4 regions of the Parashewanella sp. 2210YD4-3 genome follow, and region 2 is predicted to be linked to each of the others. Evidence: predicted binding sites of a transcription regulator. Region 2 holds the regulator's gene; each other region holds the start of a gene.

Region 1 (5,190 bases), on a different contig from region 2:
GGCCAAGTTGTGCTCTATGCCATTGGTCAGCAAGAGCCGATTGAGCGGCTAAGGCTAGAGGAACTACAGCAGTTTTCTGCTCTCATTGAAGATGATGTATATCCAGTATTAGATCTAGAGCACCTTGTCGATAAGCGGAGCACTATTGGTGGAACAGGCATAGAAGCCGTCAATCAGGCCATTGAGAGCTTCCGCCATGAGCTTGGCATGGCTAACTTTACGATTCGAGATGCCAAGCTGACTGATTTGCGTGGGATCAGTAAATTAGTGAACTACTGGGCGGATAAAGAAGAAAATCTACCACGTTCAGAGCAAGAGCTTATCCAATTTATTCGAGACTTTGCGGTCGTAGAAAGTGAAGGACAGATCTGTGGTTGTGCCGCCTTGTATATGTACAGTACTGGGCTTGCTGAAATTCGATCATTAGGTGTGTCGGTGAATCATCAAGGTCATGGTTATGGTAAGGCATTAGTAGAACACTTATTAAAACGTGCAGAAACGCTAGCGTTGAATAAAGTGTTAGCACTGACTCGAAAGCCTGAGTTCTTTAGTCGCCTAGGTTTTAGCCTGTCTGATAAACATCATTTACCTGAAAAAGTGATGAAAGATTGCGAACCATGTCCGAAGAAACATGCCTGTGATGAAACAGCTTTGATTTATTATGTAAATCGGATTATTTAGAGTTTCGAATTTTTTTGAAAAGTTATGGGGTTATCACCTTAACCCCAAATTCTTTCCTAATATCAGCCAGTGGCATATCTAAGTAAGGCTCTGGATTAAACCAATTCCATTTTTTGTTCATCCGCCAACCTCGAATCATGGGCTTGATACAAGTTGGTATTAGGCCAATCAAGGCTGAATACACTCGCCATTTACTGCCGTACTTTTTGACGTAACTGTTAAACACAATGTCATAATCAACAAATTGGAAAAACTTTAAATAATTTTTGAGGCTCATATCAGAGCCAAATAACGTCCACACATCGTTGATACTTTCGCCTTTTAGTTGAAAAGGAATAGTGCCAAAAAGTACATGAGTACAGTCGTGGCAGAAAAACCAACGGCTTTCTTCTGTTTTACCATCGTTTTTATTTAGGTGGCTATAGCCCGATGTGTACTCTTCGACTCCTTCTCGTAGAGTAAGTTTGCAGTTTTGTTGAAGATATTGAAAATCTTTTGGCATGAGGTTCATCTATACATTGATTTTCATTGAGTATAGATGATGAACTCCACACCGTGATTTTACAATTATTACGCTACTGGAAAGCCTGGATTAGCTCCCCATTCTGCCCATGAGCCGTCGTACAGGGAAGTATCTCCGTAGCCAGCAATTCTCGCGGCCATCAAAATGATACAAGCAGTGATCCCAGAGCCGCAGGAAAAGACTAATTGCTGATTTTCGTTAATGACTTCTGCAAATAGGACTGTTAATTCGGATTCAGACTTAAAAACATCACCATCAAGTACTTGTGGAAAAGGTAAATTGATGGCGTTAGGAATATGACCAGCTCTCATTCCAGCTCTCATTCCAGCTCTTGGTTCTGGTGTTTCGCCATAGAATCGAGTTTTGCCTCGTGCGTCTAACACTTGAGAGTTTGAATTCTCTATATTATCTAGAACGAGTTGCGCATCACATATCAAATTTGTTCGAAACTGTGCTTGAAATGTTCCTGAACGAGTCGGGGTAGCTGGTTTGTTTATGCTTGGTCGATTTTCGGCTAACCATTTTGGTAGACCACCATCCAATACGAGAACATTGTCGAACCCCATTACTTTAAAAATCCACCACGCGCGTGGAGCAGAGTATATGCCTTGATTATCGTAAAGCACGACTAGGCTATCTGAATTGATTCCGTGCTTTTGACACATTTGAGTAAATTGAGATTCAGTCGGAAACGCATTTGGTATATCGGAGTCAAGATTACAAAGTTGTGTTTCAAGCTCTAAATCTTGAGCATTTGGGAGGTAGGTTTTTTCATCATATTCAATTGGTGTTTTCCCTACTACCTTGTTCATACTTGCATCAAGTAATACCACATTTTCTTGATTTAAATGCTCTACTAGCCACTGGGTAGATACTAATATTTGCGACATCGTTTCCTCAATCCCTTTCTATTGGATTATCCAATTTAAATAAAAAACGTAACCAGAGCAAAACCTTATTTTGTATTTTCCTCAAAGGGTTAGAAAACTCGATTAATAAAAAATGGTAATGGACTTCTAGATGTCTATGGTGTAGTTTAACCAAAGGGTTAAGTATTTGGTATTCAACGAAATGGCATTTTCTTCTGAGCAAACTCCTTCAAATTCTGCGTATTCTGACTTAGTAGAAAGGCTATCAGATCGGATCTTGGTGCTAGACGGTGCAATGGGAACCATGATCCAGCAACATAGGCTGGAAGAAGAAGACTATCGGGGCGAACGTTTTGCTAATTGGTCATGTGCGGTAAAAGGCAATAATGATTTGTTAGTGCTTACTCAACCAGATCTTATTCGCCAAATTCATGTTGAATACCTTAATGCTGGCGCTGATATTATTGAAACCAACACTTTCAACGCTACTAGTATTGCGATGGCCGACTATCAAATGGAAGAGTTGGTGTACGAGATCAACGTTGAAGCAGCTAAGCTAGCGAGAGAAGCTGCTGAGAGTGTGATGGAACAAACGGGAATAAGGCGCTATGTTGCTGGTGTGTTAGGACCCACTAATCGAACTTGTTCTATCAGCCCTGATGTTAATGACCCGAGTTTCCGTAACGTCAGTTTTGATGAGTTGGTTGAATCCTACACTGAAGCCATTAATGGATTAATTGATGGTGGTGCAGATATCCTGATGGTTGAAACTATCTTTGATACTTTGAATGCCAAAGCAGCTTTGTATGCCATTGATGAGGTTTTGACTGAGCGCTTTTCTCACCTTGCTGAACAGCGTTTACCTGTGATGATCTCAGGTACAATCACTGATGCATCTGGCCGAACGTTAACTGGGCAAACGACTCAAGCCTTTTATCATTCGTTACGCCACATCAAGCCTGTTTCTATTGGTTTGAACTGCGCTTTAGGGCCGAAAGAGTTAGTCCCTTATGTTCAGGAGTTGACTCGAATCTGTGAATGTCATATTTCAGTTCACCCTAATGCAGGGCTTCCCAATGAGTTTGGTGGCTATGATGAAACACCAGAGCAAATGGCGGAGTTTATCGAACAATGGGCTGAGGCTGGTTATTTAAATATTGTGGGGGGCTGCTGCGGAACCACTCCTGAACACATCAAAGCCTTTGCACAATCCGCGAGTAAATACCAACCCAGACAAGCGCCTGATTATGCGCCCCATTGCCGACTTTCAGGATTAGAGCCAATTACTATCCAACCTGATTCCTTGTTTTTGAACGTGGGTGAACGAACGAATGTCACTGGCTCGGCTCGCTTTCTGCGTTTGATCAAAGAAGAAGATTACGAAACAGCACTCGATGTCGCTCGTGATCAAGTCGATAACGGCGCGCAAATTATCGACGTCAATATGGACGAAGGTATGTTAGATGGCGTTGCCGCAATGCAGAAATTTTTGAACCTGATTGCCTCAGAGCCTGAGATCAGCAAAGTCCCGATCATGATTGACTCTTCAAAATGGGAAGTATTAGAAGCTGGCCTTAAATGTGTGCAAGGAAAAGGCGTAGTGAATTCTATCTCTTTAAAAGAAGGAGAGGAAATCTTCATTCGTCAGGCACAGTTAATCAAACGTTATGGTGCTGCCGTTATCGTGATGGCGTTTGATGAAACAGGGCAAGCTGATACTCAAGATAGGAAAGTTGAGATCTGCCAGCGCGCTTATGATGTCTTGGTAAACAAAGTCGATTTCCCACCAGAAGACATCGTATTCGACCCTAATATTTTTGCTATAGCTACAGGGATTGAAGAGCATGACAACTATGCGGTGGACTTCATCGAAGCGACTCGCATTATCAAAGAAACTTGCCCTCACGCTATGATTTCCGGTGGGGTGTCCAATGTATCGTTTTCATTTAGAGGTAATAACCCTGTTCGTGAAGCCATTCATGCGGTGTTTTTATACCATGCCATTAACGCTGGCATGGATATGGGGATTGTAAATGCTGGTCAGTTGGCGATTTATGATGATATCGACCCTAAGTTAAAAGAACACGTTGAAAGGGTAGTGCTTAACCTCCCTTGCCCTGTTGCTGACTCAACCAATACGGAGCAATTGCTTGTAGTCGCTGAAAAATTCAGGGGCGGAAAAACCGATGAGGTGGACTCAGCTCAAGCTGAATGGCGAAACCTGCCAGTGAATGAACGTCTCGCGCAAGCATTAGTAAAAGGCATTACCGAATTTATTGATGAAGATACCGAAGAAGCCAGACAAAATGCAGACAAGCCGCTGAATGTGATCGAAGGGCCACTGATGGACGGCATGAATATCGTCGGCGATTTATTCGGTAGCGGTAAAATGTTTCTGCCCCAAGTCGTTAAGTCGGCAAGGGTGATGAAAAAAGCTGTGGCTTACTTAAATCCATTTATTGAAACCGAAAAAGTAGAGGGGAAGTCTAACGGCAAGATTTTAATGGTGACGGTGAAAGGTGATGTTCACGACATAGGTAAAAACATTGTTGGCGTTGTTCTGGCGTGTAATGGATTCGAAGTGATTGACCTTGGGGTAATGGTGCCCGTTGAAAAAATCATTCAAGTCGCAAAAGAAGAAAGCGTCGACATCATCGGAATGTCAGGTTTGATCACCCCAAGTCTTGATGAAATGGTGCATAACGTCAAAGAATTTGAAAAAGCAGGGTTAACCATTCCAGCGATCATTGGCGGTGCGACTACCTCGAAAATTCACACAGCAGTTAAAATCGCCCCTAATTATCCGCACGGCGCTATTTATATTACTGACGCTTCAAGAGCTGTACCTATGGTGAGTAAGCTTATTAGCCAAGAGACTCGTCAAAATGAAGTAGAGACAACTTATCAAGAATACCAAGTGTTACGAGAAAAACGCCTTGCACAAGGTAAACGCAAGGTATTGGTATCTATTGAGAAAGCCAGAAAAAACAAAACCGACATTGATTGGACTGATTATCAACCTGTAAAGCCTGCAAAAACGGGCATTACCGTATTTGATGATTATCCGTTGGAAGACTTAGTACACCGTATCGACTGGACGCCGTTTTTTAGAAGTTG
Region 2 (5,190 bases):
TGCTTTCGTCAATGCCATTACCAAAATCACGAATTAAGATTTGGCATTCGCCTTGTTGATTATATTGAGTCGATATCTCAATTTTAGATTGTGATATTGCGGCATTTGATGCTTTACCTGCATTATCGATTAGGGTTAAAAGGGCGGGTAAAATGCCATGATCGATACACAGTACTGGTGATGGTTGCTGTATTATTTTCCAATCAATCAGACATTGAGGTAACAGTAATTGCGCCTTTTTCTTCGCATCTTGTAACAAGTCACTGAGTTTAATTTCACGTTTTTTTCCATCTCGTATGGCATCGGTAGCCAGTCGTAATTCTTGTAAGCTGGACTCACATCGAGACAGGTTATTATTGAGTTCCTTAAAGGCTTCTTGTGATGGAGATTGCTTTAATTCGTCTAGCCATAACCGCATTGAGCATAATGGGGTCGCGAGTTGATGCGCCATTTGCGCTGATGAAGCCCCTAAGGCAACCAGTTGCTCTTGCTTAAGTTGTGCTTCGCGCATGGCACTGACCTGCGAATCTCTTTGCTTTAATTTTGCTGAAAACAGCACTAACCCAGTATTGAGTACTACCACAGATAAAATAAAGTTCAGCCACATACCTATGTAATGAGAACTCATGCCCATTTGCGCCATGTGCTTCATATGAGGATCGAAATACAGCATAACGCTATAAACAACACAGTTCATTCCACTAAAGAGCCACGATTTACGAGGGGACATGGTGATGCTTGAGATGGCAATAGGTACGAGTAAAAATGAAATAAAGGCATTAGATGCACCGCCGGTGAGATAAAGCCAGGCTAACCAAAAACTATTATCGATCAGTAAGATAAATAGATGCAGTGTCCCAAATTCTTTAAGGTTATTGATTTTTTTATGGCTGAATAATAAATACCCAAGCTCAATTGAGAACAGGTAAATCAGAATTGCAGATTGATTAGTTAAACCAAACCAGTCACTTAACCCATAACTGAGAACAAGGCGAAATCCCCAGCCCAGATAGCGAGAAAAGGTTAATATCTGCTCAAGTTTATTGATATTTAGGGGATTCATTTGCATTTAAGTCTTATTTAAATGTTTGTTTTTAAAGTTAATTGATGTTGATGAAAAACTAGGAATTAAATGATAACAGTAACTCAGTGATAAATGATGTGTTAAGACAAACTTTGGTTAAAAAAATGCAAATTTCAGTAAACGGATTTTTGCTCGAAGTCGAAGGTGCACTTAGCATTGCTATTAAAAATAGCGATTTTTAATGGCAAAAACCGCTTTATAATTGACTACAAATAGTAAGGGTATAAAATCTTCCTTTAATTATTTAGTTAAATAGGTGAAAAAATGGCCAAGTGGAACGGAGACTATATTAGTCCATACGCAGAACATGGAAAGAAAAGTGAGCAGGTCAAGAAGGTTACCGTATCGATTCCACTAAAAGTGTTAAAAGTGTTAACCGATGAACGTACACGTCGTCAGGTTGGCAACTTACGTCATGCTACGAACAGTGAGCTGCTTTGTGAAGCATTTTTGCATGCTTATACTGGTCAACCACTTCCATCAGATGAAGATTTAGCCAAAAGCCAGCCAGACAGTATTCCAGCTGAAGCTAAAAAAATGATGGATGAAATGGGGATTGAGTGGGAAGATCTTGAGTAACCCATTACCATTAGAATCTTTGTTTGAACAAACGCTGCATCAAGTTGAGTTATGCTATCAACACGCAGAGCAAGTGATGCGGCGTTCATTTCCTCGTCCTGAGGTATGTTTTAAGCTTAGAGGCCGCAGTGCTGGAATGGCACATCTTCATCTCAATAAACTCCGCTTTAACCAACAGATGTTGCGAGATAATGGCGCTGCATTTATCAATGAAGTTGTTCCCCATGAAGTCTGCCATTTGCTTTGTCATCATCTCTATGGGCGAGTAAAGCCTCATGGTAAAGAATGGCAAAGCTTGATGTTGAGTTTGTATCAACAACAGCCAAAGACTACACATAGCTTTGATGTTGTGTATCGACCTCAACAAACGGTGGATTATCGGTGTAATTGTGGTGTAGTGAAATTGACCATTCGACGACATAATAAGGTGGCACGAAATCAAGCGTCATACCGTTGTAAAAATTGTTTGCAAATCTTGATGAGTATATAGCTGCATAAATTTGAATGTAGATGATAGAGAAATTCAGTGAGGGTTAAGCAACATTCTGAAAGAATACATTATCTTGGCTTAACTAATAGCATAATATCTATGGCAGTATCACCATATTCACCACTATCTCCATATATGACAGACGATGACATACAAAACGATGCTCAAAGGCAGAAGATCCACGGTAACAGGAAGGAACTAGCTTTGAATTTGCTTGCATATGCCGTTGTGGTCGGTTCTATTACGAACCCTTCCATTGGAGTCATTTCAATGACTATTCCGGTATTTTTCACGCCGCTTTATCATTATATTGAAGACACAAAAGGTATTCCTGAACCCAAAAATTATAGTGAAGCAGTAATATTGTTTTTCTCAAATCCAGTTCGTGAAGTACCCAAAAAACTCGCAAATTTTTTTAGCTTTTCTTGATTAAAATTAACCAGTTAATAGTATTATAGATTATCTGACAGATAAGATTTTAAGTGTAATATCATCAGAGTGAAGCGAACTATTGTAAAACGGACATTTATGAACATCATTCTGTTAACTCATCAACGAGAGTTATCAAAAAAGACCAATACGGGTGCATTGGTGACAGATGTATTAGAAGAAAGTGCAAAAGTCATTATTTGGGAAAGAACAAATCCATCCCCTGATATATTGACTGCAATAGAAAAAGGCAAGGTAGCATTGCTGTATCCAACAGATGAAAGTACATCTGTGTCAGTAAGTTATGACTTTGATAGTTACATTGTGATCGACGGTACTTGGCAGGAAGCACGCAAAATTTACAATAAAAGCCCTTACCTTAAAGAATTGCCTAAAGTGAAAATCGAACCATCAAGTACGTCAATATACCAACTAAGGCGTAATCAAAAGCCCAATGGATTATGTACGGCAGAATGTGTTGCAGAGCTATTGAAAGCAAAGGGAAGCGTTATGGCAGCAGAAAAGTTACAGGCCAGGTTAGCCGATTTTGTTTCTAATTCTTAGCGTCTTCATCAATCTGTAAATAATGTTTAGACAGCGCTTTGATTTTGGCCTGATTAATGGCATTTAAGGAATCAAAGTGCTGGTGGATTTGTTTAATTTTGTCTAAATATTTAGGGTTGTCAGCAGGAATATCTTGCCAGTATCGGTTACGTTCAATCTCTTGTAGTTCACCGCCTTTAACCACCTTATTAAAACTGATTTCACGCTTAAGACGAATGATCTCACTGCGGATGAGTTTTAATAACTTGTCACGGCTTACCGTCCCCTTCTCTAATAACATTTTTAAAGGGTCTTCTTTACTTGACTCTTTATCTAGGTCGATTTGATTGATGACGCCAGATTGATACTCGATTTGTTGTCGCTTGTAACCATTCGGGCAAGTCGTTTGGGTATAAACCACTTTTTCACCCAGCGTACATTTTAAGAAGCTGTTGGCGTGAGCTAAGGGACAAAGTAACAGCATAAGCAGAGTGACGACAAACCTAGCCATTGGGAGTGATTCCTTTCATGTTTATCCTTTATTTAGAGCCGTCATTTGCCCTAATACTGCTCAAGTATTTGTTAACTAGTTCAAGCATAATACAAAAAATTGACAGATTACAGAAAATGTTGATTTTTTGACTATACTCAAATTTTGTTATCCGCAAAATGAAGTACAAGGAAGTATGATGAGCGTCGGATCAATTAAACCATCGAATATTCAACAAATCCTATCTCGCCAGCAAGATCGCGCTGACGACAAAAAATTAACCACTAACCAACTTGCCGTTCAAGGTCATATTTTCCGTATCGACCAATTCTTAAAAGACACCGAAAGTCGATTACTATCATTGTTTCAACACGTCGATATATTAGAGAAAAATAATGAAACGCCAGATGATAGTTTTATTGCTGCAATTCCGAACACCATGACAGCGATAACGGATTTGGACAACCTTAAACACCAATTGGATTATCACTGTCAGAAAAACTCTAATGTGATCAAAAAGGTTTCAAAGCTTGATCTTCGTGAGTTGGATGGCGTCGTTAACGCAAGAATGGATTTGGTCAATCAAGCGATTCAGATTGATTGGAAGCAACTTAGTTAACCTCAGCTCTGCATAAGCCAACCTCTACAGCACAGCTACTTATGCGTATTTCAGTGTTAGAACAGCCCGTAATAGACCGGCTATTACGAACTGTTCTGCCTCGAACTACACAAAATTAGCAGCACTGTAGATAAAAGTTTAAGGTTTGTATTGTAAATCAGAATGTTATTGATTTCGTTATACAGAGCTGAGGTTAGTTAACCACAGCTCAAATTAGTCAGAAACAACATCTATAAAGAAATGGCACACCCTTTGGTGTGCCATTTTATATTTGGTCTATTTGCTTCTTTGAAAACACTCGTTATCTATTAGCCTTGCTTTACCCAGCCAAGCGGCCACTAATATCACTAATGATTCATCTTCAGGAGTGATTTTTTGCAGAGTGTCGGCATGACGAACGATCAAGTAATCAGGCGTTAAACCCGCCTCGATAAGGGATGCTTTTGCATGTTCTATCGCAGTATCGATAATAAGGCCGTTTTGCACTTTCTCAACAAACCAATCTAAGGTTTGCTTGATTGCAGCCGCCGTTTCTCTTTGTTTGGTTGTGAGATAATTATTGCGAGAACTCATCGCAAGACCATTGCTTTCACGATAGGTATCAACCCCAATTATGTGAATGGGAAGATCCAAATCTTTAACCATGCTCTTAATGATTGCCAGTTGTTGATAGTCTTTTTGACCGAAAACGGCAACATCTGGCTGCACCATGTTGAATAGCTTTAGCACCACAGTCGCAACACCAATGAAGAAGTGAGGGCGACTTTCACTTTCGCCACAGTTGCCAATTACGTCTTCAGGTACAATCACTTTAGTGCTGTTTTCAGGTCCTTTGGGATATATCAAATCTGTTGTTGGAGTGAATACCAGAGCTGTTCCTACTTCCTTTAGTGCCTCTAAGTCAGCGTTTAAAGTTTTAGGGTAGCTGTCTAGGTCTTCATGTGCTGCAAACTGTA
Region 3 (5,190 bases), on a different contig from region 2:
AAAAATGGTCGTTTCAGTACTGAAGATCGTTTACACGACGATGCGTGGATCAATTACACTCATAATCAATACGGGTGGATTGATGACAGTGACCAATATTATTTCTTGTCTGAAAAAAGCGGTTACTCGCAGCTTTATCTAAAACAAATAGGTAAACCAGTAAAAGAGCTAACCCAAGGTAAATACGTGGTGAGCGAAGTGACGGTTGGTCCTCGTGGGCAGTATCTTTACTACAAAGCCAATAAAACCCACCCTGGAATGTATAACGTATATCGGGTGAATATTGCATCGGGTAAAAGTGAACAATTGACGAACTGGAAAGGGGTACTCGATTACCGATTAAGTCCTGATGGGGAGTCATTACTATTAACGGCATCAACTCGAACTCGTCCAAATGAACTTTATGTTCAAAAAATTGGAGGGGAGTTGAAGCAACTGACCAATTACACCAGCAAAGCATTTGCTGATTATCAATGGCAAGCCCCTGAAGTCGTAGCTGTACCATCAACTCATGTCGCTGGTGATGTATATGCACGTGTTTATTTGCCTCAAGGTTTTGATAAAAATAATGCTCACAAGTACCCAGCAGTAATTTTTAATCATGGTGCGGGCTATCTACAAAATGCGCACTATGGATTTTCAGGCTACTTCCGCGAGTACATGTTCCATAACTTATTAGCTCAGCAAGGCTATGTAGTGATGGATATGGATTACCGAGGTTCTAAAGGCTACGGACGTGATTGGCGAACTGCGATTTACCGCAATATGGGTCATCCAGAAGTTGAAGATTTGGAAGATGGCGTAAAATGGATGGCTGCGAATGCTAACGTAGACGCTAAACGTGTAGGTACCTATGGTGGGTCTTACGGTGGTTTCTTAACCTTTATGGCGCTGTTTACTGAGCCTGATTTATTCCAAGCAGGAGCAGCGCTTCGTCCTGTAACTGATTGGGCACATTACAATGCTCCTTATACCTCTAATATTTTGAATACACCTGATGTTGATCCAATTGCTTACGAGCGTAGCTCTCCGATTGAGCATGCTGAAGGTCTTAAGAAGCCATTGCTTATCATGGCTGGTGTACTGGATGACAATGTATTCTTCCAAGACAGTGTACGTTTAGTTCAGCGCTTAATTGAACTGGAAAAACCAATGTTTGAAACAGCGATTTATCCGGTAGAACCCCACGGGTTTAAACAGCCGTCAAGCTGGTTAGATGAATACAATCGTATTTATAAGCTGTTTGAACAAAACCTAAAAAAATAGTTGTATCAAAATGAACAATGGCGCAGTTTTTACTGCGTCATTTTTATTTTAACTTAAAAACATCAGTTGGCTACGTTCTCAAGCGTAGAAAAAATGATTGCTAGCAAGGCGTAGCTTGCAGCAAATAGTTGTTCTACTTGCAAAAGTTACAACGCAGCTAACGAGCATTTTAGCAAGCTTGCGGGCGTTGAGCGTTTCATCCATTCGGTGAATTATTAAGACATTGAAATTATTGCTAACTCAAATAGATATTAACTTATTGAGCGTTCAACTGATGTTTTTAGGTTTAAGCGGCAGGGTTAATCCGTTGTTGAGTCAAGCCGAGTGTCTGACAGATGGCGTAACTCAATTCAGCACGGTTTAGAGTGTAAAAATGAAAGTCCGTGATACCTTCTTGAACCAGTAATTTTACCTGCTCAATGGCTACACTTGCCGCAAGTAATTGGCGAGTTTGTGGATCATTTTCAAGGCCACTATAAATTCTTCCCATCCAAGCAGGCACTTCTACCCCTGTTAGCCCAGCAAATTGTTGTAATTGGGTAAAATTAGTAACGGGCAAAATGCCCGGAATAAGCTCTAAATTGATTTGATTGGCAGCACATTTATCTCTAAACCGCAGGAAGTTTTCAATATCAAAAAAGAACTGAGTGATGGCATGAGAGGCTCCTAAATCTTGCTTACGTTTTAAGTTATCCAGATCAAATTGAAGGTTAGGAGCTTCAGGGTGAACATCTGGATAGGCGGCCACACTGATTTCAAAAGGCGCTACTTCACGTAGGCATTTGATCAAATCTGTAGCATGAGGTAATTCACTTTGTGAATGATCATAGCCATCAGGAGCATCACCACGTAAAGCGACAATGTGCCTGATACCATCATTCCAGTATGATTCAGCAATTTGTTCGATTTCTTTACGAGTAGCACCGGCACAAGTTAGGTGAGGAACAGGAGTTAAATTTGTTTCCTTTAGAATACGTTTGATCACCCCATGAGTACGATCGCGAGTAGAATGGCCCGCACCATAAGTGACAGAGACAAAGCGAGGACTAGTGGATTGAAGCTTGAGTATCGATTGCCATAAGGTTTGTTCCATTGCTTCAGTTTTAGGAGGGAAAAACTCGAATGAAACAGATACCTTGTCATTCAAAAGCCCAAACTTATTATTAATTTCATCCAAAATTTTAGCCGCTGAAACTTGCATTATGTTGATATCCTCTACTTATTAAACTTCCCTGTTACTGCAATCTTGGAGTTATTTATCATTAGAATTATTAATTTTAAATAGACATTTAGATGTCTAGATGCTCTTTTGTTTAATCTATTGAATAATATTTGCACTGTCAATGCTCGGTGATGATTTTTTCGGTTTTATTGATTAATTATTCAAAAAAGGGTTCACCCCAACTTCTAATAAATATAAATAGGGAGAGTACTATTTTCTGGCTAGTTGTTGGCGGAGAGTGATGAGAGACTCAAGGGCTACTGAGAAGTCACTGAGGAGATCTTCACTATGCTCAATCCCAATAGAGAATCGTAGTAGTGAAGCAGAAATGCCTGCAGTTGCTCTGGCTTCTTCGCTGATCCCTGCATGTGTCATAGTAGCTGGATGGCAGACTAAGCTTTCAACACCACCAAGGGACTCAGCGAGAGTAAACATGCGTAATGAGCTGAAAAAGTGATTTAGCAGTTGTGGATAGTGATGTGAGTCATCACCTAAATCTAACTCAACACTTAACATGGCCCCGAAACCTGACTGTTGCTCAGCTGCAAGTGTATGGCCTGGGTGACTCGATAAACTAGGGTGATACACTTTTGAAATAGCAGAGTGATTGCTAAGGTAACTCACTATTTTTTTTGTATTTTGCTCGTGAACCTGAAGACGAGCATGCAATGTTCTCACACCACGTAAAGTCATATAGCTATCAAATGGCGCAGCAGTCGCGCCTATACAATTTGCCCACCAAGCTAGTTGTTCATGGAGAGTTTGTGTTTTTGCGATAACGGCCCCCCCAACAACATCACTATGGCCGTTAATGTATTTAGTGGTTGAGTGAATGACGATATCAGCACCTAAATCAAAAGGTTTTTGCCATAACGGAGTTAAAAAGGTGTTATCAACCGCCACTAAGGCTCCAGCCTGATGAGCTTGCTGACAAATGGCTTTAATGTCATAAATACGCAAAAGAGGATTACTCGGTGTTTCTACCCACACAACACTTGGTTGGGATTCTAGTGCCTGTTTCAAAGCTTGAAGATCATTTTGATCGACAATGCTGAGTTTAAATAAACCACGTTTCGCGGCATTTTCAAATAAACGGTAGCTACCACCATAGCAGTCGTGTGGCACAACCAGCGTATCTTCAGGACGCAATAGTTGAAGAACTAAATGTACTGCAGCCATACCCGTTGGTGTGATCACCGCACCATGACCTCCTTCTAATTCAGCGAGTGCTTCAGCAAGAAGATCACGTGTAGGATTGCCTGAACGAGTGTAATCGTATTTTCTTGGTTGATTAAAAGACTCAAAGCTAAAGTTGCTAGACAAATAAATCGGAGGCATAACGGCACCGTGAGCCGTATCCGTATCTAAACCTGAGCGAACTGCGGTGGTTTGAGTATTGGTATATATAGGTTGTTCGTTTTTATTGGACATGGCTATCGAGCTCTAGAGTACGTTGAATGATAGGAGTTATGGCCTGAGTTTCTTTAAGAAAACCATCATGACCATACAAAGTGGTAAGTTGGTAGTACTGGCTATTTGTGTCGCTGTTGTCAGCCAGACTTTGCATCAAGGAAGACGGAACTAACTGGTCGGTATCAAAACTGATGCAGGTAATTGGCGTTGATATGTATTGTGGTTTTACATTGTGAAGATCAATAGATTCAGATAAACAAAGATAAGCTCGACAACAGAAACCTTGCTTAAATGATTCTCCTTTGACGTTTAGATAGCCATTAACAGGAAAATGAAATTGATCATCAATAAGTTCTGGTGCTGTGGAGAATCGGTGTTCAAATTCTATGAATGAGCGATAGGTGGTCATTGCTAGCGATCGCGCGAGTGCGATAGCTTGATGTTTCTGATTGGTATCTGCACCAAGCTGGATTATTTGACGTTGAATTGAACGCCAAGCAATGCCTAAATTACTGCTTTTATGAGCGGCACATAAAATACAAAGTTGATTTACTTTTTCAGGAAATAATTCTGCAAAGGCGAGAGCTATCATGCCGCCATACGAGGCACCAACAAAGCAATGTACAGCTTCAATGTTTAAATGTTCAAGTAGTAGGTTAAGGACATTAGCTTGATCTCGGGTATCAACAGCAGCTGCTTGAGTGGAAGCTTGCTCACTATCGGGAGTGCTCGAATTATGGTTGCCACCGAGAAAATCAATACTGAGAACTTGGAATCGATCTGTATCTATAGCTAATCCATCACCTACTATTTCTGGCCACCACTTTTCCGTCTCTTTACTAGAAGAAATGCCTCCTAGCACAATGATAATAGGCGCACCTTTTGGGCCGCGTAAATAATATGAAAGCTGGCCGTGACTGATACAGCCACCATGAAACAAGGGAAGCTTGGCAGGTAATACTAATTCGGCTCTCGTTTTTAGCTGTACTGATGTCTCAGATAAAGCAGGTATTGCAGCAACTGTCATCTTTTTATCCCTATGAAGATACGAACAAAAATTCTCCTTTCTGGATAAATAATAAACATCAAGACGTTAAGGTGTCAAGGTGTGTGGATGGCTAAATTCGGGTGGGTAAAAATGCGGTTTCTAAAAAACTTGTCTTGAAGCTTTAGTATCATTCAATTTCTAGTATGGTTTGCTCTGGTTCAAGGTATTGTTTTTCAAATTCATCTTGTGATAATGGTCGGCTGAACAAGTACCCTTGACCTAAAGAGCAGCCATGATCTTT
Region 4 (5,190 bases), on a different contig from region 2:
CGCTGTTTCAGTCCGATCAACTCAAAATCATGACCACAGGGTTATTGATCGGAATGCTATTTGGTGTCGGAATTTTTAGTTTATTTTTTGCGCTCAGCACTGGCTCATTCAGTTATGGCTACTTCTCAGGTTATGTATTTTCCATGACACTATTGTTAGCCAGCCTTTCTGGCTATGGTTATCAATACATCTGGCCAAGCATCCCATACCTACAGGCATTAATTATGCCTCTGATCATTCCTATCAGCATGACTTTTGCTCTCATGTTGACCGAAAAAATCTTAGATCTAAAACGTAATAGCCGTCACATGGTTCGTTTTTGTCGACTCGGCGCTGTAACCACTTTAGGCCTAAGTTTATTAGCTTTTGTTGTCCGTTATGACTTGCTGTTACTCATACAGATATACATGGCAATGCTATTGGTTTTTTTATTGATCATGATAACAGTCATTCAGGTTACTCGAGGACATAAATTAGCTCGTTTATATGCTCTGGGTTGGGGAGCTATTTTATTAGGTGCTGGAACCAGTGCATTTAATTATTTAGGTCTAATCTCACTCAAAATTGAGCCTCAGTACCCAATAATGGCTGGGTTAGGGGTTGAAGTGATCATGATCAGTCTGATTTTGGCCATACGCTACAATAACGAACGTAAATCAAAGTCACGTATTCAGCAAAAAGCGTTAATGCAAGCAGAACGGATCAGACAAGTTAAAGAAGAAGCATTACGCGCAGAAACAAAGAGTAATGAACAACTAGGCTCTATGGTTCAAGAGCGAACCCTAGAACTGGAAATTGCCTACCGAGAACTGAATGAAGCTCACCATAAATTAAAAGAGCAATCGACGATTGATACCCTTACTGGCGTAAAAAATCGCAGCACTTTTGACAAACGCTTACCCGCTGAAGCAAAACTAAGCCGTCGCCAACAAACACCGTTAGCTGTGATGATGTTGGATATTGATAAATTTAAACTGATTAATGATACCTACGGTCATTTAGCTGGCGATGAAGCCCTTAAATTTATTGCAAATTCCATCGCTTCTCAACTGAACCGCCCTACTGACTTAGTATCTCGATATGGTGGAGAAGAATTTGCCATTATTCTCCCCGCAACTGACATTACTGGCGCCCTAAAAGTTGCTGAAAATATTCGACAGTTTATTCGTCAAAACAATATCAAATGGAAAGATCAGAGTATTTATTTAACCGTGAGCATTGGCGTCACTGCAGACATTGTTCATGACTCAGATCAAGCCATGAAGCTACTCGAACAGGCCGATAAAGCGTTATACTACGCCAAAGACTCTGGCCGCGATCAAGTTCAGGCCTACTCGCTTCACCTAGAAGCGCATGAAAGTGAATCCTAGAAACGAGGTATACGTGAATTTAGTAACTGGAGCATTTCCACAGCGCAGAATGCGCCGTATGCGTAAGCATGATTTTAGTCGTCGTTTAATGGCAGAGAATCAATTAACCGTTAACGATCTCATTTACCCAATGTTTGTTTTAGAGGGTGAAAACCGTACTGAAGATGTCTCTTCAATGCCGGGCATTAAACGCTATTCATTAGATTTGCTGCTCAAAGAAGCTGGAGAGTTAGTTGAATTAGGTATTCCCCTAATTGCTTTATTCCCTGTTACTCCAGCAGACAAAAAGTCATTAATGGCAGAAGAAGCCTACAATCCACAAGGATTAGTCCAACGCAGTGTTCGCGCTCTAAAAGCCGCTTATCCAGAGCTTGGGATAATGACTGATGTGGCTCTTGATCCATTCACCACTCATGGTCAAGACGGCATCATTGATGACGAAGGCTACATTATCAATGACGTCACAACCGAAGTATTAATCAAGCAAGCGCTGTCTCACGCGGAAGCTGGCGCCGATATGGTAGGACCGTCAGATATGATGGATGGTCGTATTGGTGCTATCCGAAATGCCCTTGAACAAGCAAATCATGTAAATACCCAAATTATGGCTTATTCGGCTAAGTACTCATCAAGCTATTACGGCCCATTTAGAGATGCCGTAGGCTCAGCGGGCAACCTGAAAGGTGGCAATAAGCACTCTTACCAAATGGATCCTGCCAATATTGACGAAGCCTTGCATGAAGTGGCATTGGATATTCAAGAAGGCGCTGACATGGTAATGGTTAAACCTGGCATGCCGTATTTAGATGTGGTGCGTCGAGTAAAATCTGAACTAGCTGTGCCAACGTTTGCATATCAAGTCAGTGGTGAATACGCGATGCACATGGCCGCGATTCAAAACGGCTGGCTCGCTGAAAAACCTATCGTGATGGAATCACTGCTTTGCTTTAAGCGTGCTGGTGCTGATGGCATTTTAACTTACTTTGCTAAACAAGTAGCTCAGTGGTTGAAGGAAGAACAACGGTAGCCTTTATCTAACAGGATAAAAAAAAGCCCCATGAGTACATACTCACGGGGCTTTTTTATAGAATCAAATAATTACAGACCAGCATCTGCTTTTAATACTTCAGCTTTATCCGTCGCTTCCCAAGGGAAGATGTCACGACCAAAGTGACCATAGGCTGCAGTGTCTTGATAGATTGGGCGCTCTAAGTTCAACATTTGAGTCAGACCATAAGGACGAAGATCAAAGTGACGACGAACCAGATCAATCAATAATGCTTCTGATACTTTACCTGTGCCAAACGTCTCAACACTGATAGATGTTGGTTCTGCCACACCAATAGCATAAGACACTTGAATTTCACAACGCTCAGCTAAGCCAGCAGCAACAATGTTTTTCGCTACATAACGTGCCGCATACGCCGCACTGCGGTCAACTTTTGATGGATCTTTACCAGAGAACGCACCACCACCGTGACGAGCCATGCCACCATAAGTATCAACAATGATCTTACGACCCGTTAAACCACAGTCTCCCATTGGTCCACCAATCACAAAGCGGCCGGTTGGGTTAATGAAATATTTAGTGTCTTGATTTAACCATTTTGCTGGCAATACAGGCTTAACGATGGTTTCCATCACAGCTTCAATCAAATCAGCTTGAGCAATGTCTTCGCTGTGCTGAGTCGAAAGTACAACCGCATCAATACCCACAATTTTACCTTGTTCATAAGCAAAGGTAACTTGGCTTTTCGCATCAGGGCGTAACCAAGGTAAAGTACCGTCTTTACGCACTTCAGATTGACGCTTAACCAGTGCGTGTGAATAAGTGATTGGCGCAGGCATTAGCACATCAGTTTCGTTACTGGCGTAGCCAAACATCAAACCTTGGTCACCGGCACCTTGCTCGGCAGGATCAGCACGATCTACACCTTGGTTAATATCTGGTGATTGCTTACCAATGGTATTTAAAATAGCGCAAGAATCAGCATCGAATCCCATATCTGAATTGGTGTAACCAATTTCACGAACGGTTTTACGGGTTAACTCTTCAATATCAACCCAAGCTGAGGTAGTCACTTCACCACCAACCATAACCATACCTGTCTTTACATAAGTCTCACAGGCGACACGGGCTTTAGGATCTTGCTCTAAGATTGCATCAAGTACGGCATCAGAGATCTGATCCGCAATTTTATCTGGATGACCTTCTGAAACCGATTCAGAAGTGAATAAATGTTTTGCCATTATTTTGTGCTCTCAGTCACTAAAAGAAGCTTCTATAACAATATATCAACATCAGAAGCATTGACATCTAGATGGCTATTTTAAATGATCTCATGACAAATTTCACCCTAAATGACACCTTATTTACCAATTTTGTTGATGAACGTGAGTCACATTGATGTACTTTTATTTTTACGGAGGAGTTTGCAGAGGGATTATTTGTTCCGTTTTTCATGCATTTTCAGAGTCAAGGCAAGCTTGTAAAGTTATACAAACAACATAACCAACAACGAAACGTAGTTTTTGATAGTAGTGTGTTTGGTTTATTTCCACTTAACCACCTCAAACAAGGGGATAGGAAGTGGATTAGCCGCAGGATCTTTTAAAAATTGTCGAACGGCACCTTGATGCTGAGGCAAAATATTATCCACTACCCAAGCCCTAATATTATGCTTGAATTCGTGGTGCCCCAGTACACCCAATTCATTAAAATGATCAAGATCCAACTCTATATCCGAGTCCTTGCTACAAGTAGCCTCAAGCATACAAAGCAATAACGCGTATTCGTCTGCTGCCCTATTCATCTGCTTTATTTCACGTCTCATTTTCTGCTTGGCAGTTTTATCAGCGTCTTCTGGTATCTTTTTCTCCCTACCATAAATTAATTTTTGGGTAGAATAAGCAGGCGTTAACGGCCTGTATTTGTTTGTCCCTACTCTGTTGTAAGCTACAGGATGATTTTTTTGATCCTGCAATAAATCAAAAGTAGCGATACTATCCAAGTCAATGAGCATCACTGGATCATTATCACTTTTAATCACAAAGTTAGAATTTTTAATGTCACCGAAGTAAATTTCTCTAGCATGTGCTTTCATCATGTCTTCACAAAACTTTTCGTATTGTAAAACAGCTATCTTTTTATCTTTAGCTACGACATCAAGATAAACATCTCTGCCACCGTCTGGAGCAAGTACCGTGTTTCTATCAACAATGACACAAGGATGTATGGATTGATAAGGACTTAATAATCGAAGGGCATAGCGGTTTTGCCTAATTTGTTGATCGCTAAAAGGCTTCCTATTTTTGTGCAGCTTGAGTTGAATGCTTTGCGCCCCCCTTTTATCAACTTTTTTTTCTTGTCCATAACCTTCTGATTTTTCTGAGTTAGCTAAATGAAATGTTTTAACTTCCCAAGCTGTAGGTCTTGATACCGCTTTAAACATTTTGAGCGGATCACTAAACTGCCTTTGTGATTGAGTTTGCTCTGTTGGTTGAATTATCTGTCTTGTTAGTCGCGTATCTGCAGGGAGCGGTTTTATTTTATAAATACGTTTAAAAGGATTTTTTAACCGTTTTTTTTCAGCTAGTGTGGACTGAGCTCTGAGCTGTTCAAAAATTTCATTAGGCTTAAGCCAACCAATCATCGCTGCTCCAATCACACTACGATTGCGGCTGTCTTGTATTTCCCATAATTTTTTTAGCGATTCAAACCGGGAGTCAGCGCCGTCATCAAGACGTTCGATACTCTTTAAACGCCACAAGTCGGTATCAAATTTATCTTTAACAAAATCAACCTGATACTGTTTATCTC

The links. The regulator MetJ, encoded in region 2, represses methionine synthesis genes. The targets are predictions, from matches to a motif close to TAGACGTCTAGACGTCTA.
Region 1: metH (methionine synthase) is a predicted target of MetJ. The motif match lies at 2,214-2,231, and genes of this name have one in related genera.
Region 3: metF (methylenetetrahydrofolate reductase) is a predicted target of MetJ. The motif match lies at 2,549-2,566, and genes of this name have one in related genera.
Region 4: metK (methionine adenosyltransferase) is a predicted target of MetJ. The motif match lies at 3,681-3,698, and genes of this name have one in related genera.

What each region holds. Positions count from the first base shown of each region.
Region 1 covers NZ_JBWQOG010000001.1:26,789-31,978, reverse strand. Annotated here, with positions in the region: gene argH (argininosuccinate lyase) at 1-681, shown strand, start outside; gene AC1EU0_RS00110 (hypothetical protein) at 704-1,183, opposite strand; gene AC1EU0_RS00105 (sulfurtransferase) at 1,252-2,094, opposite strand; gene metH (methionine synthase) at 2,276-5,190, shown strand, end outside.
Region 2 covers NZ_JBWQOG010000002.1:220,771-225,960, reverse strand. Annotated here, with positions in the region: gene AC1EU0_RS04310 (sensor histidine kinase) at 1-1,069, opposite strand, end outside; gene metJ (met regulon transcriptional regulator MetJ) at 1,349-1,663, shown strand; gene AC1EU0_RS04300 (SprT family zinc-dependent metalloprotease) at 1,656-2,153, shown strand; gene AC1EU0_RS04295 (hypothetical protein) at 2,253-2,582, shown strand; gene AC1EU0_RS04290 (DTW domain-containing protein) at 2,652-3,146, shown strand; gene AC1EU0_RS04285 (DUF4124 domain-containing protein) at 3,136-3,636, opposite strand; gene AC1EU0_RS04280 (hypothetical protein) at 3,815-4,234, shown strand; gene panC (pantoate--beta-alanine ligase) at 4,511-5,190, opposite strand, start outside.
Region 3 covers NZ_JBWQOG010000001.1:371,178-376,367, reverse strand. Annotated here, with positions in the region: gene AC1EU0_RS01630 (S9 family peptidase) at 1-1,266, shown strand, start outside; gene metF (methylenetetrahydrofolate reductase) at 1,553-2,467, opposite strand; gene metB (cystathionine gamma-synthase) at 2,699-3,919, opposite strand; gene metX (homoserine O-succinyltransferase MetX) at 3,909-4,928, opposite strand; gene AC1EU0_RS01610 (EAL domain-containing protein) at 5,077-5,190, opposite strand, start outside.
Region 4 covers NZ_JBWQOG010000001.1:449,823-455,012, forward strand. Annotated here, with positions in the region: gene AC1EU0_RS01960 (sensor domain-containing diguanylate cyclase) at 1-1,370, shown strand, start outside; gene hemB (porphobilinogen synthase) at 1,384-2,397, shown strand; gene metK (methionine adenosyltransferase) at 2,469-3,620, opposite strand; gene AC1EU0_RS01975 (hypothetical protein) at 3,923-5,190, opposite strand, start outside.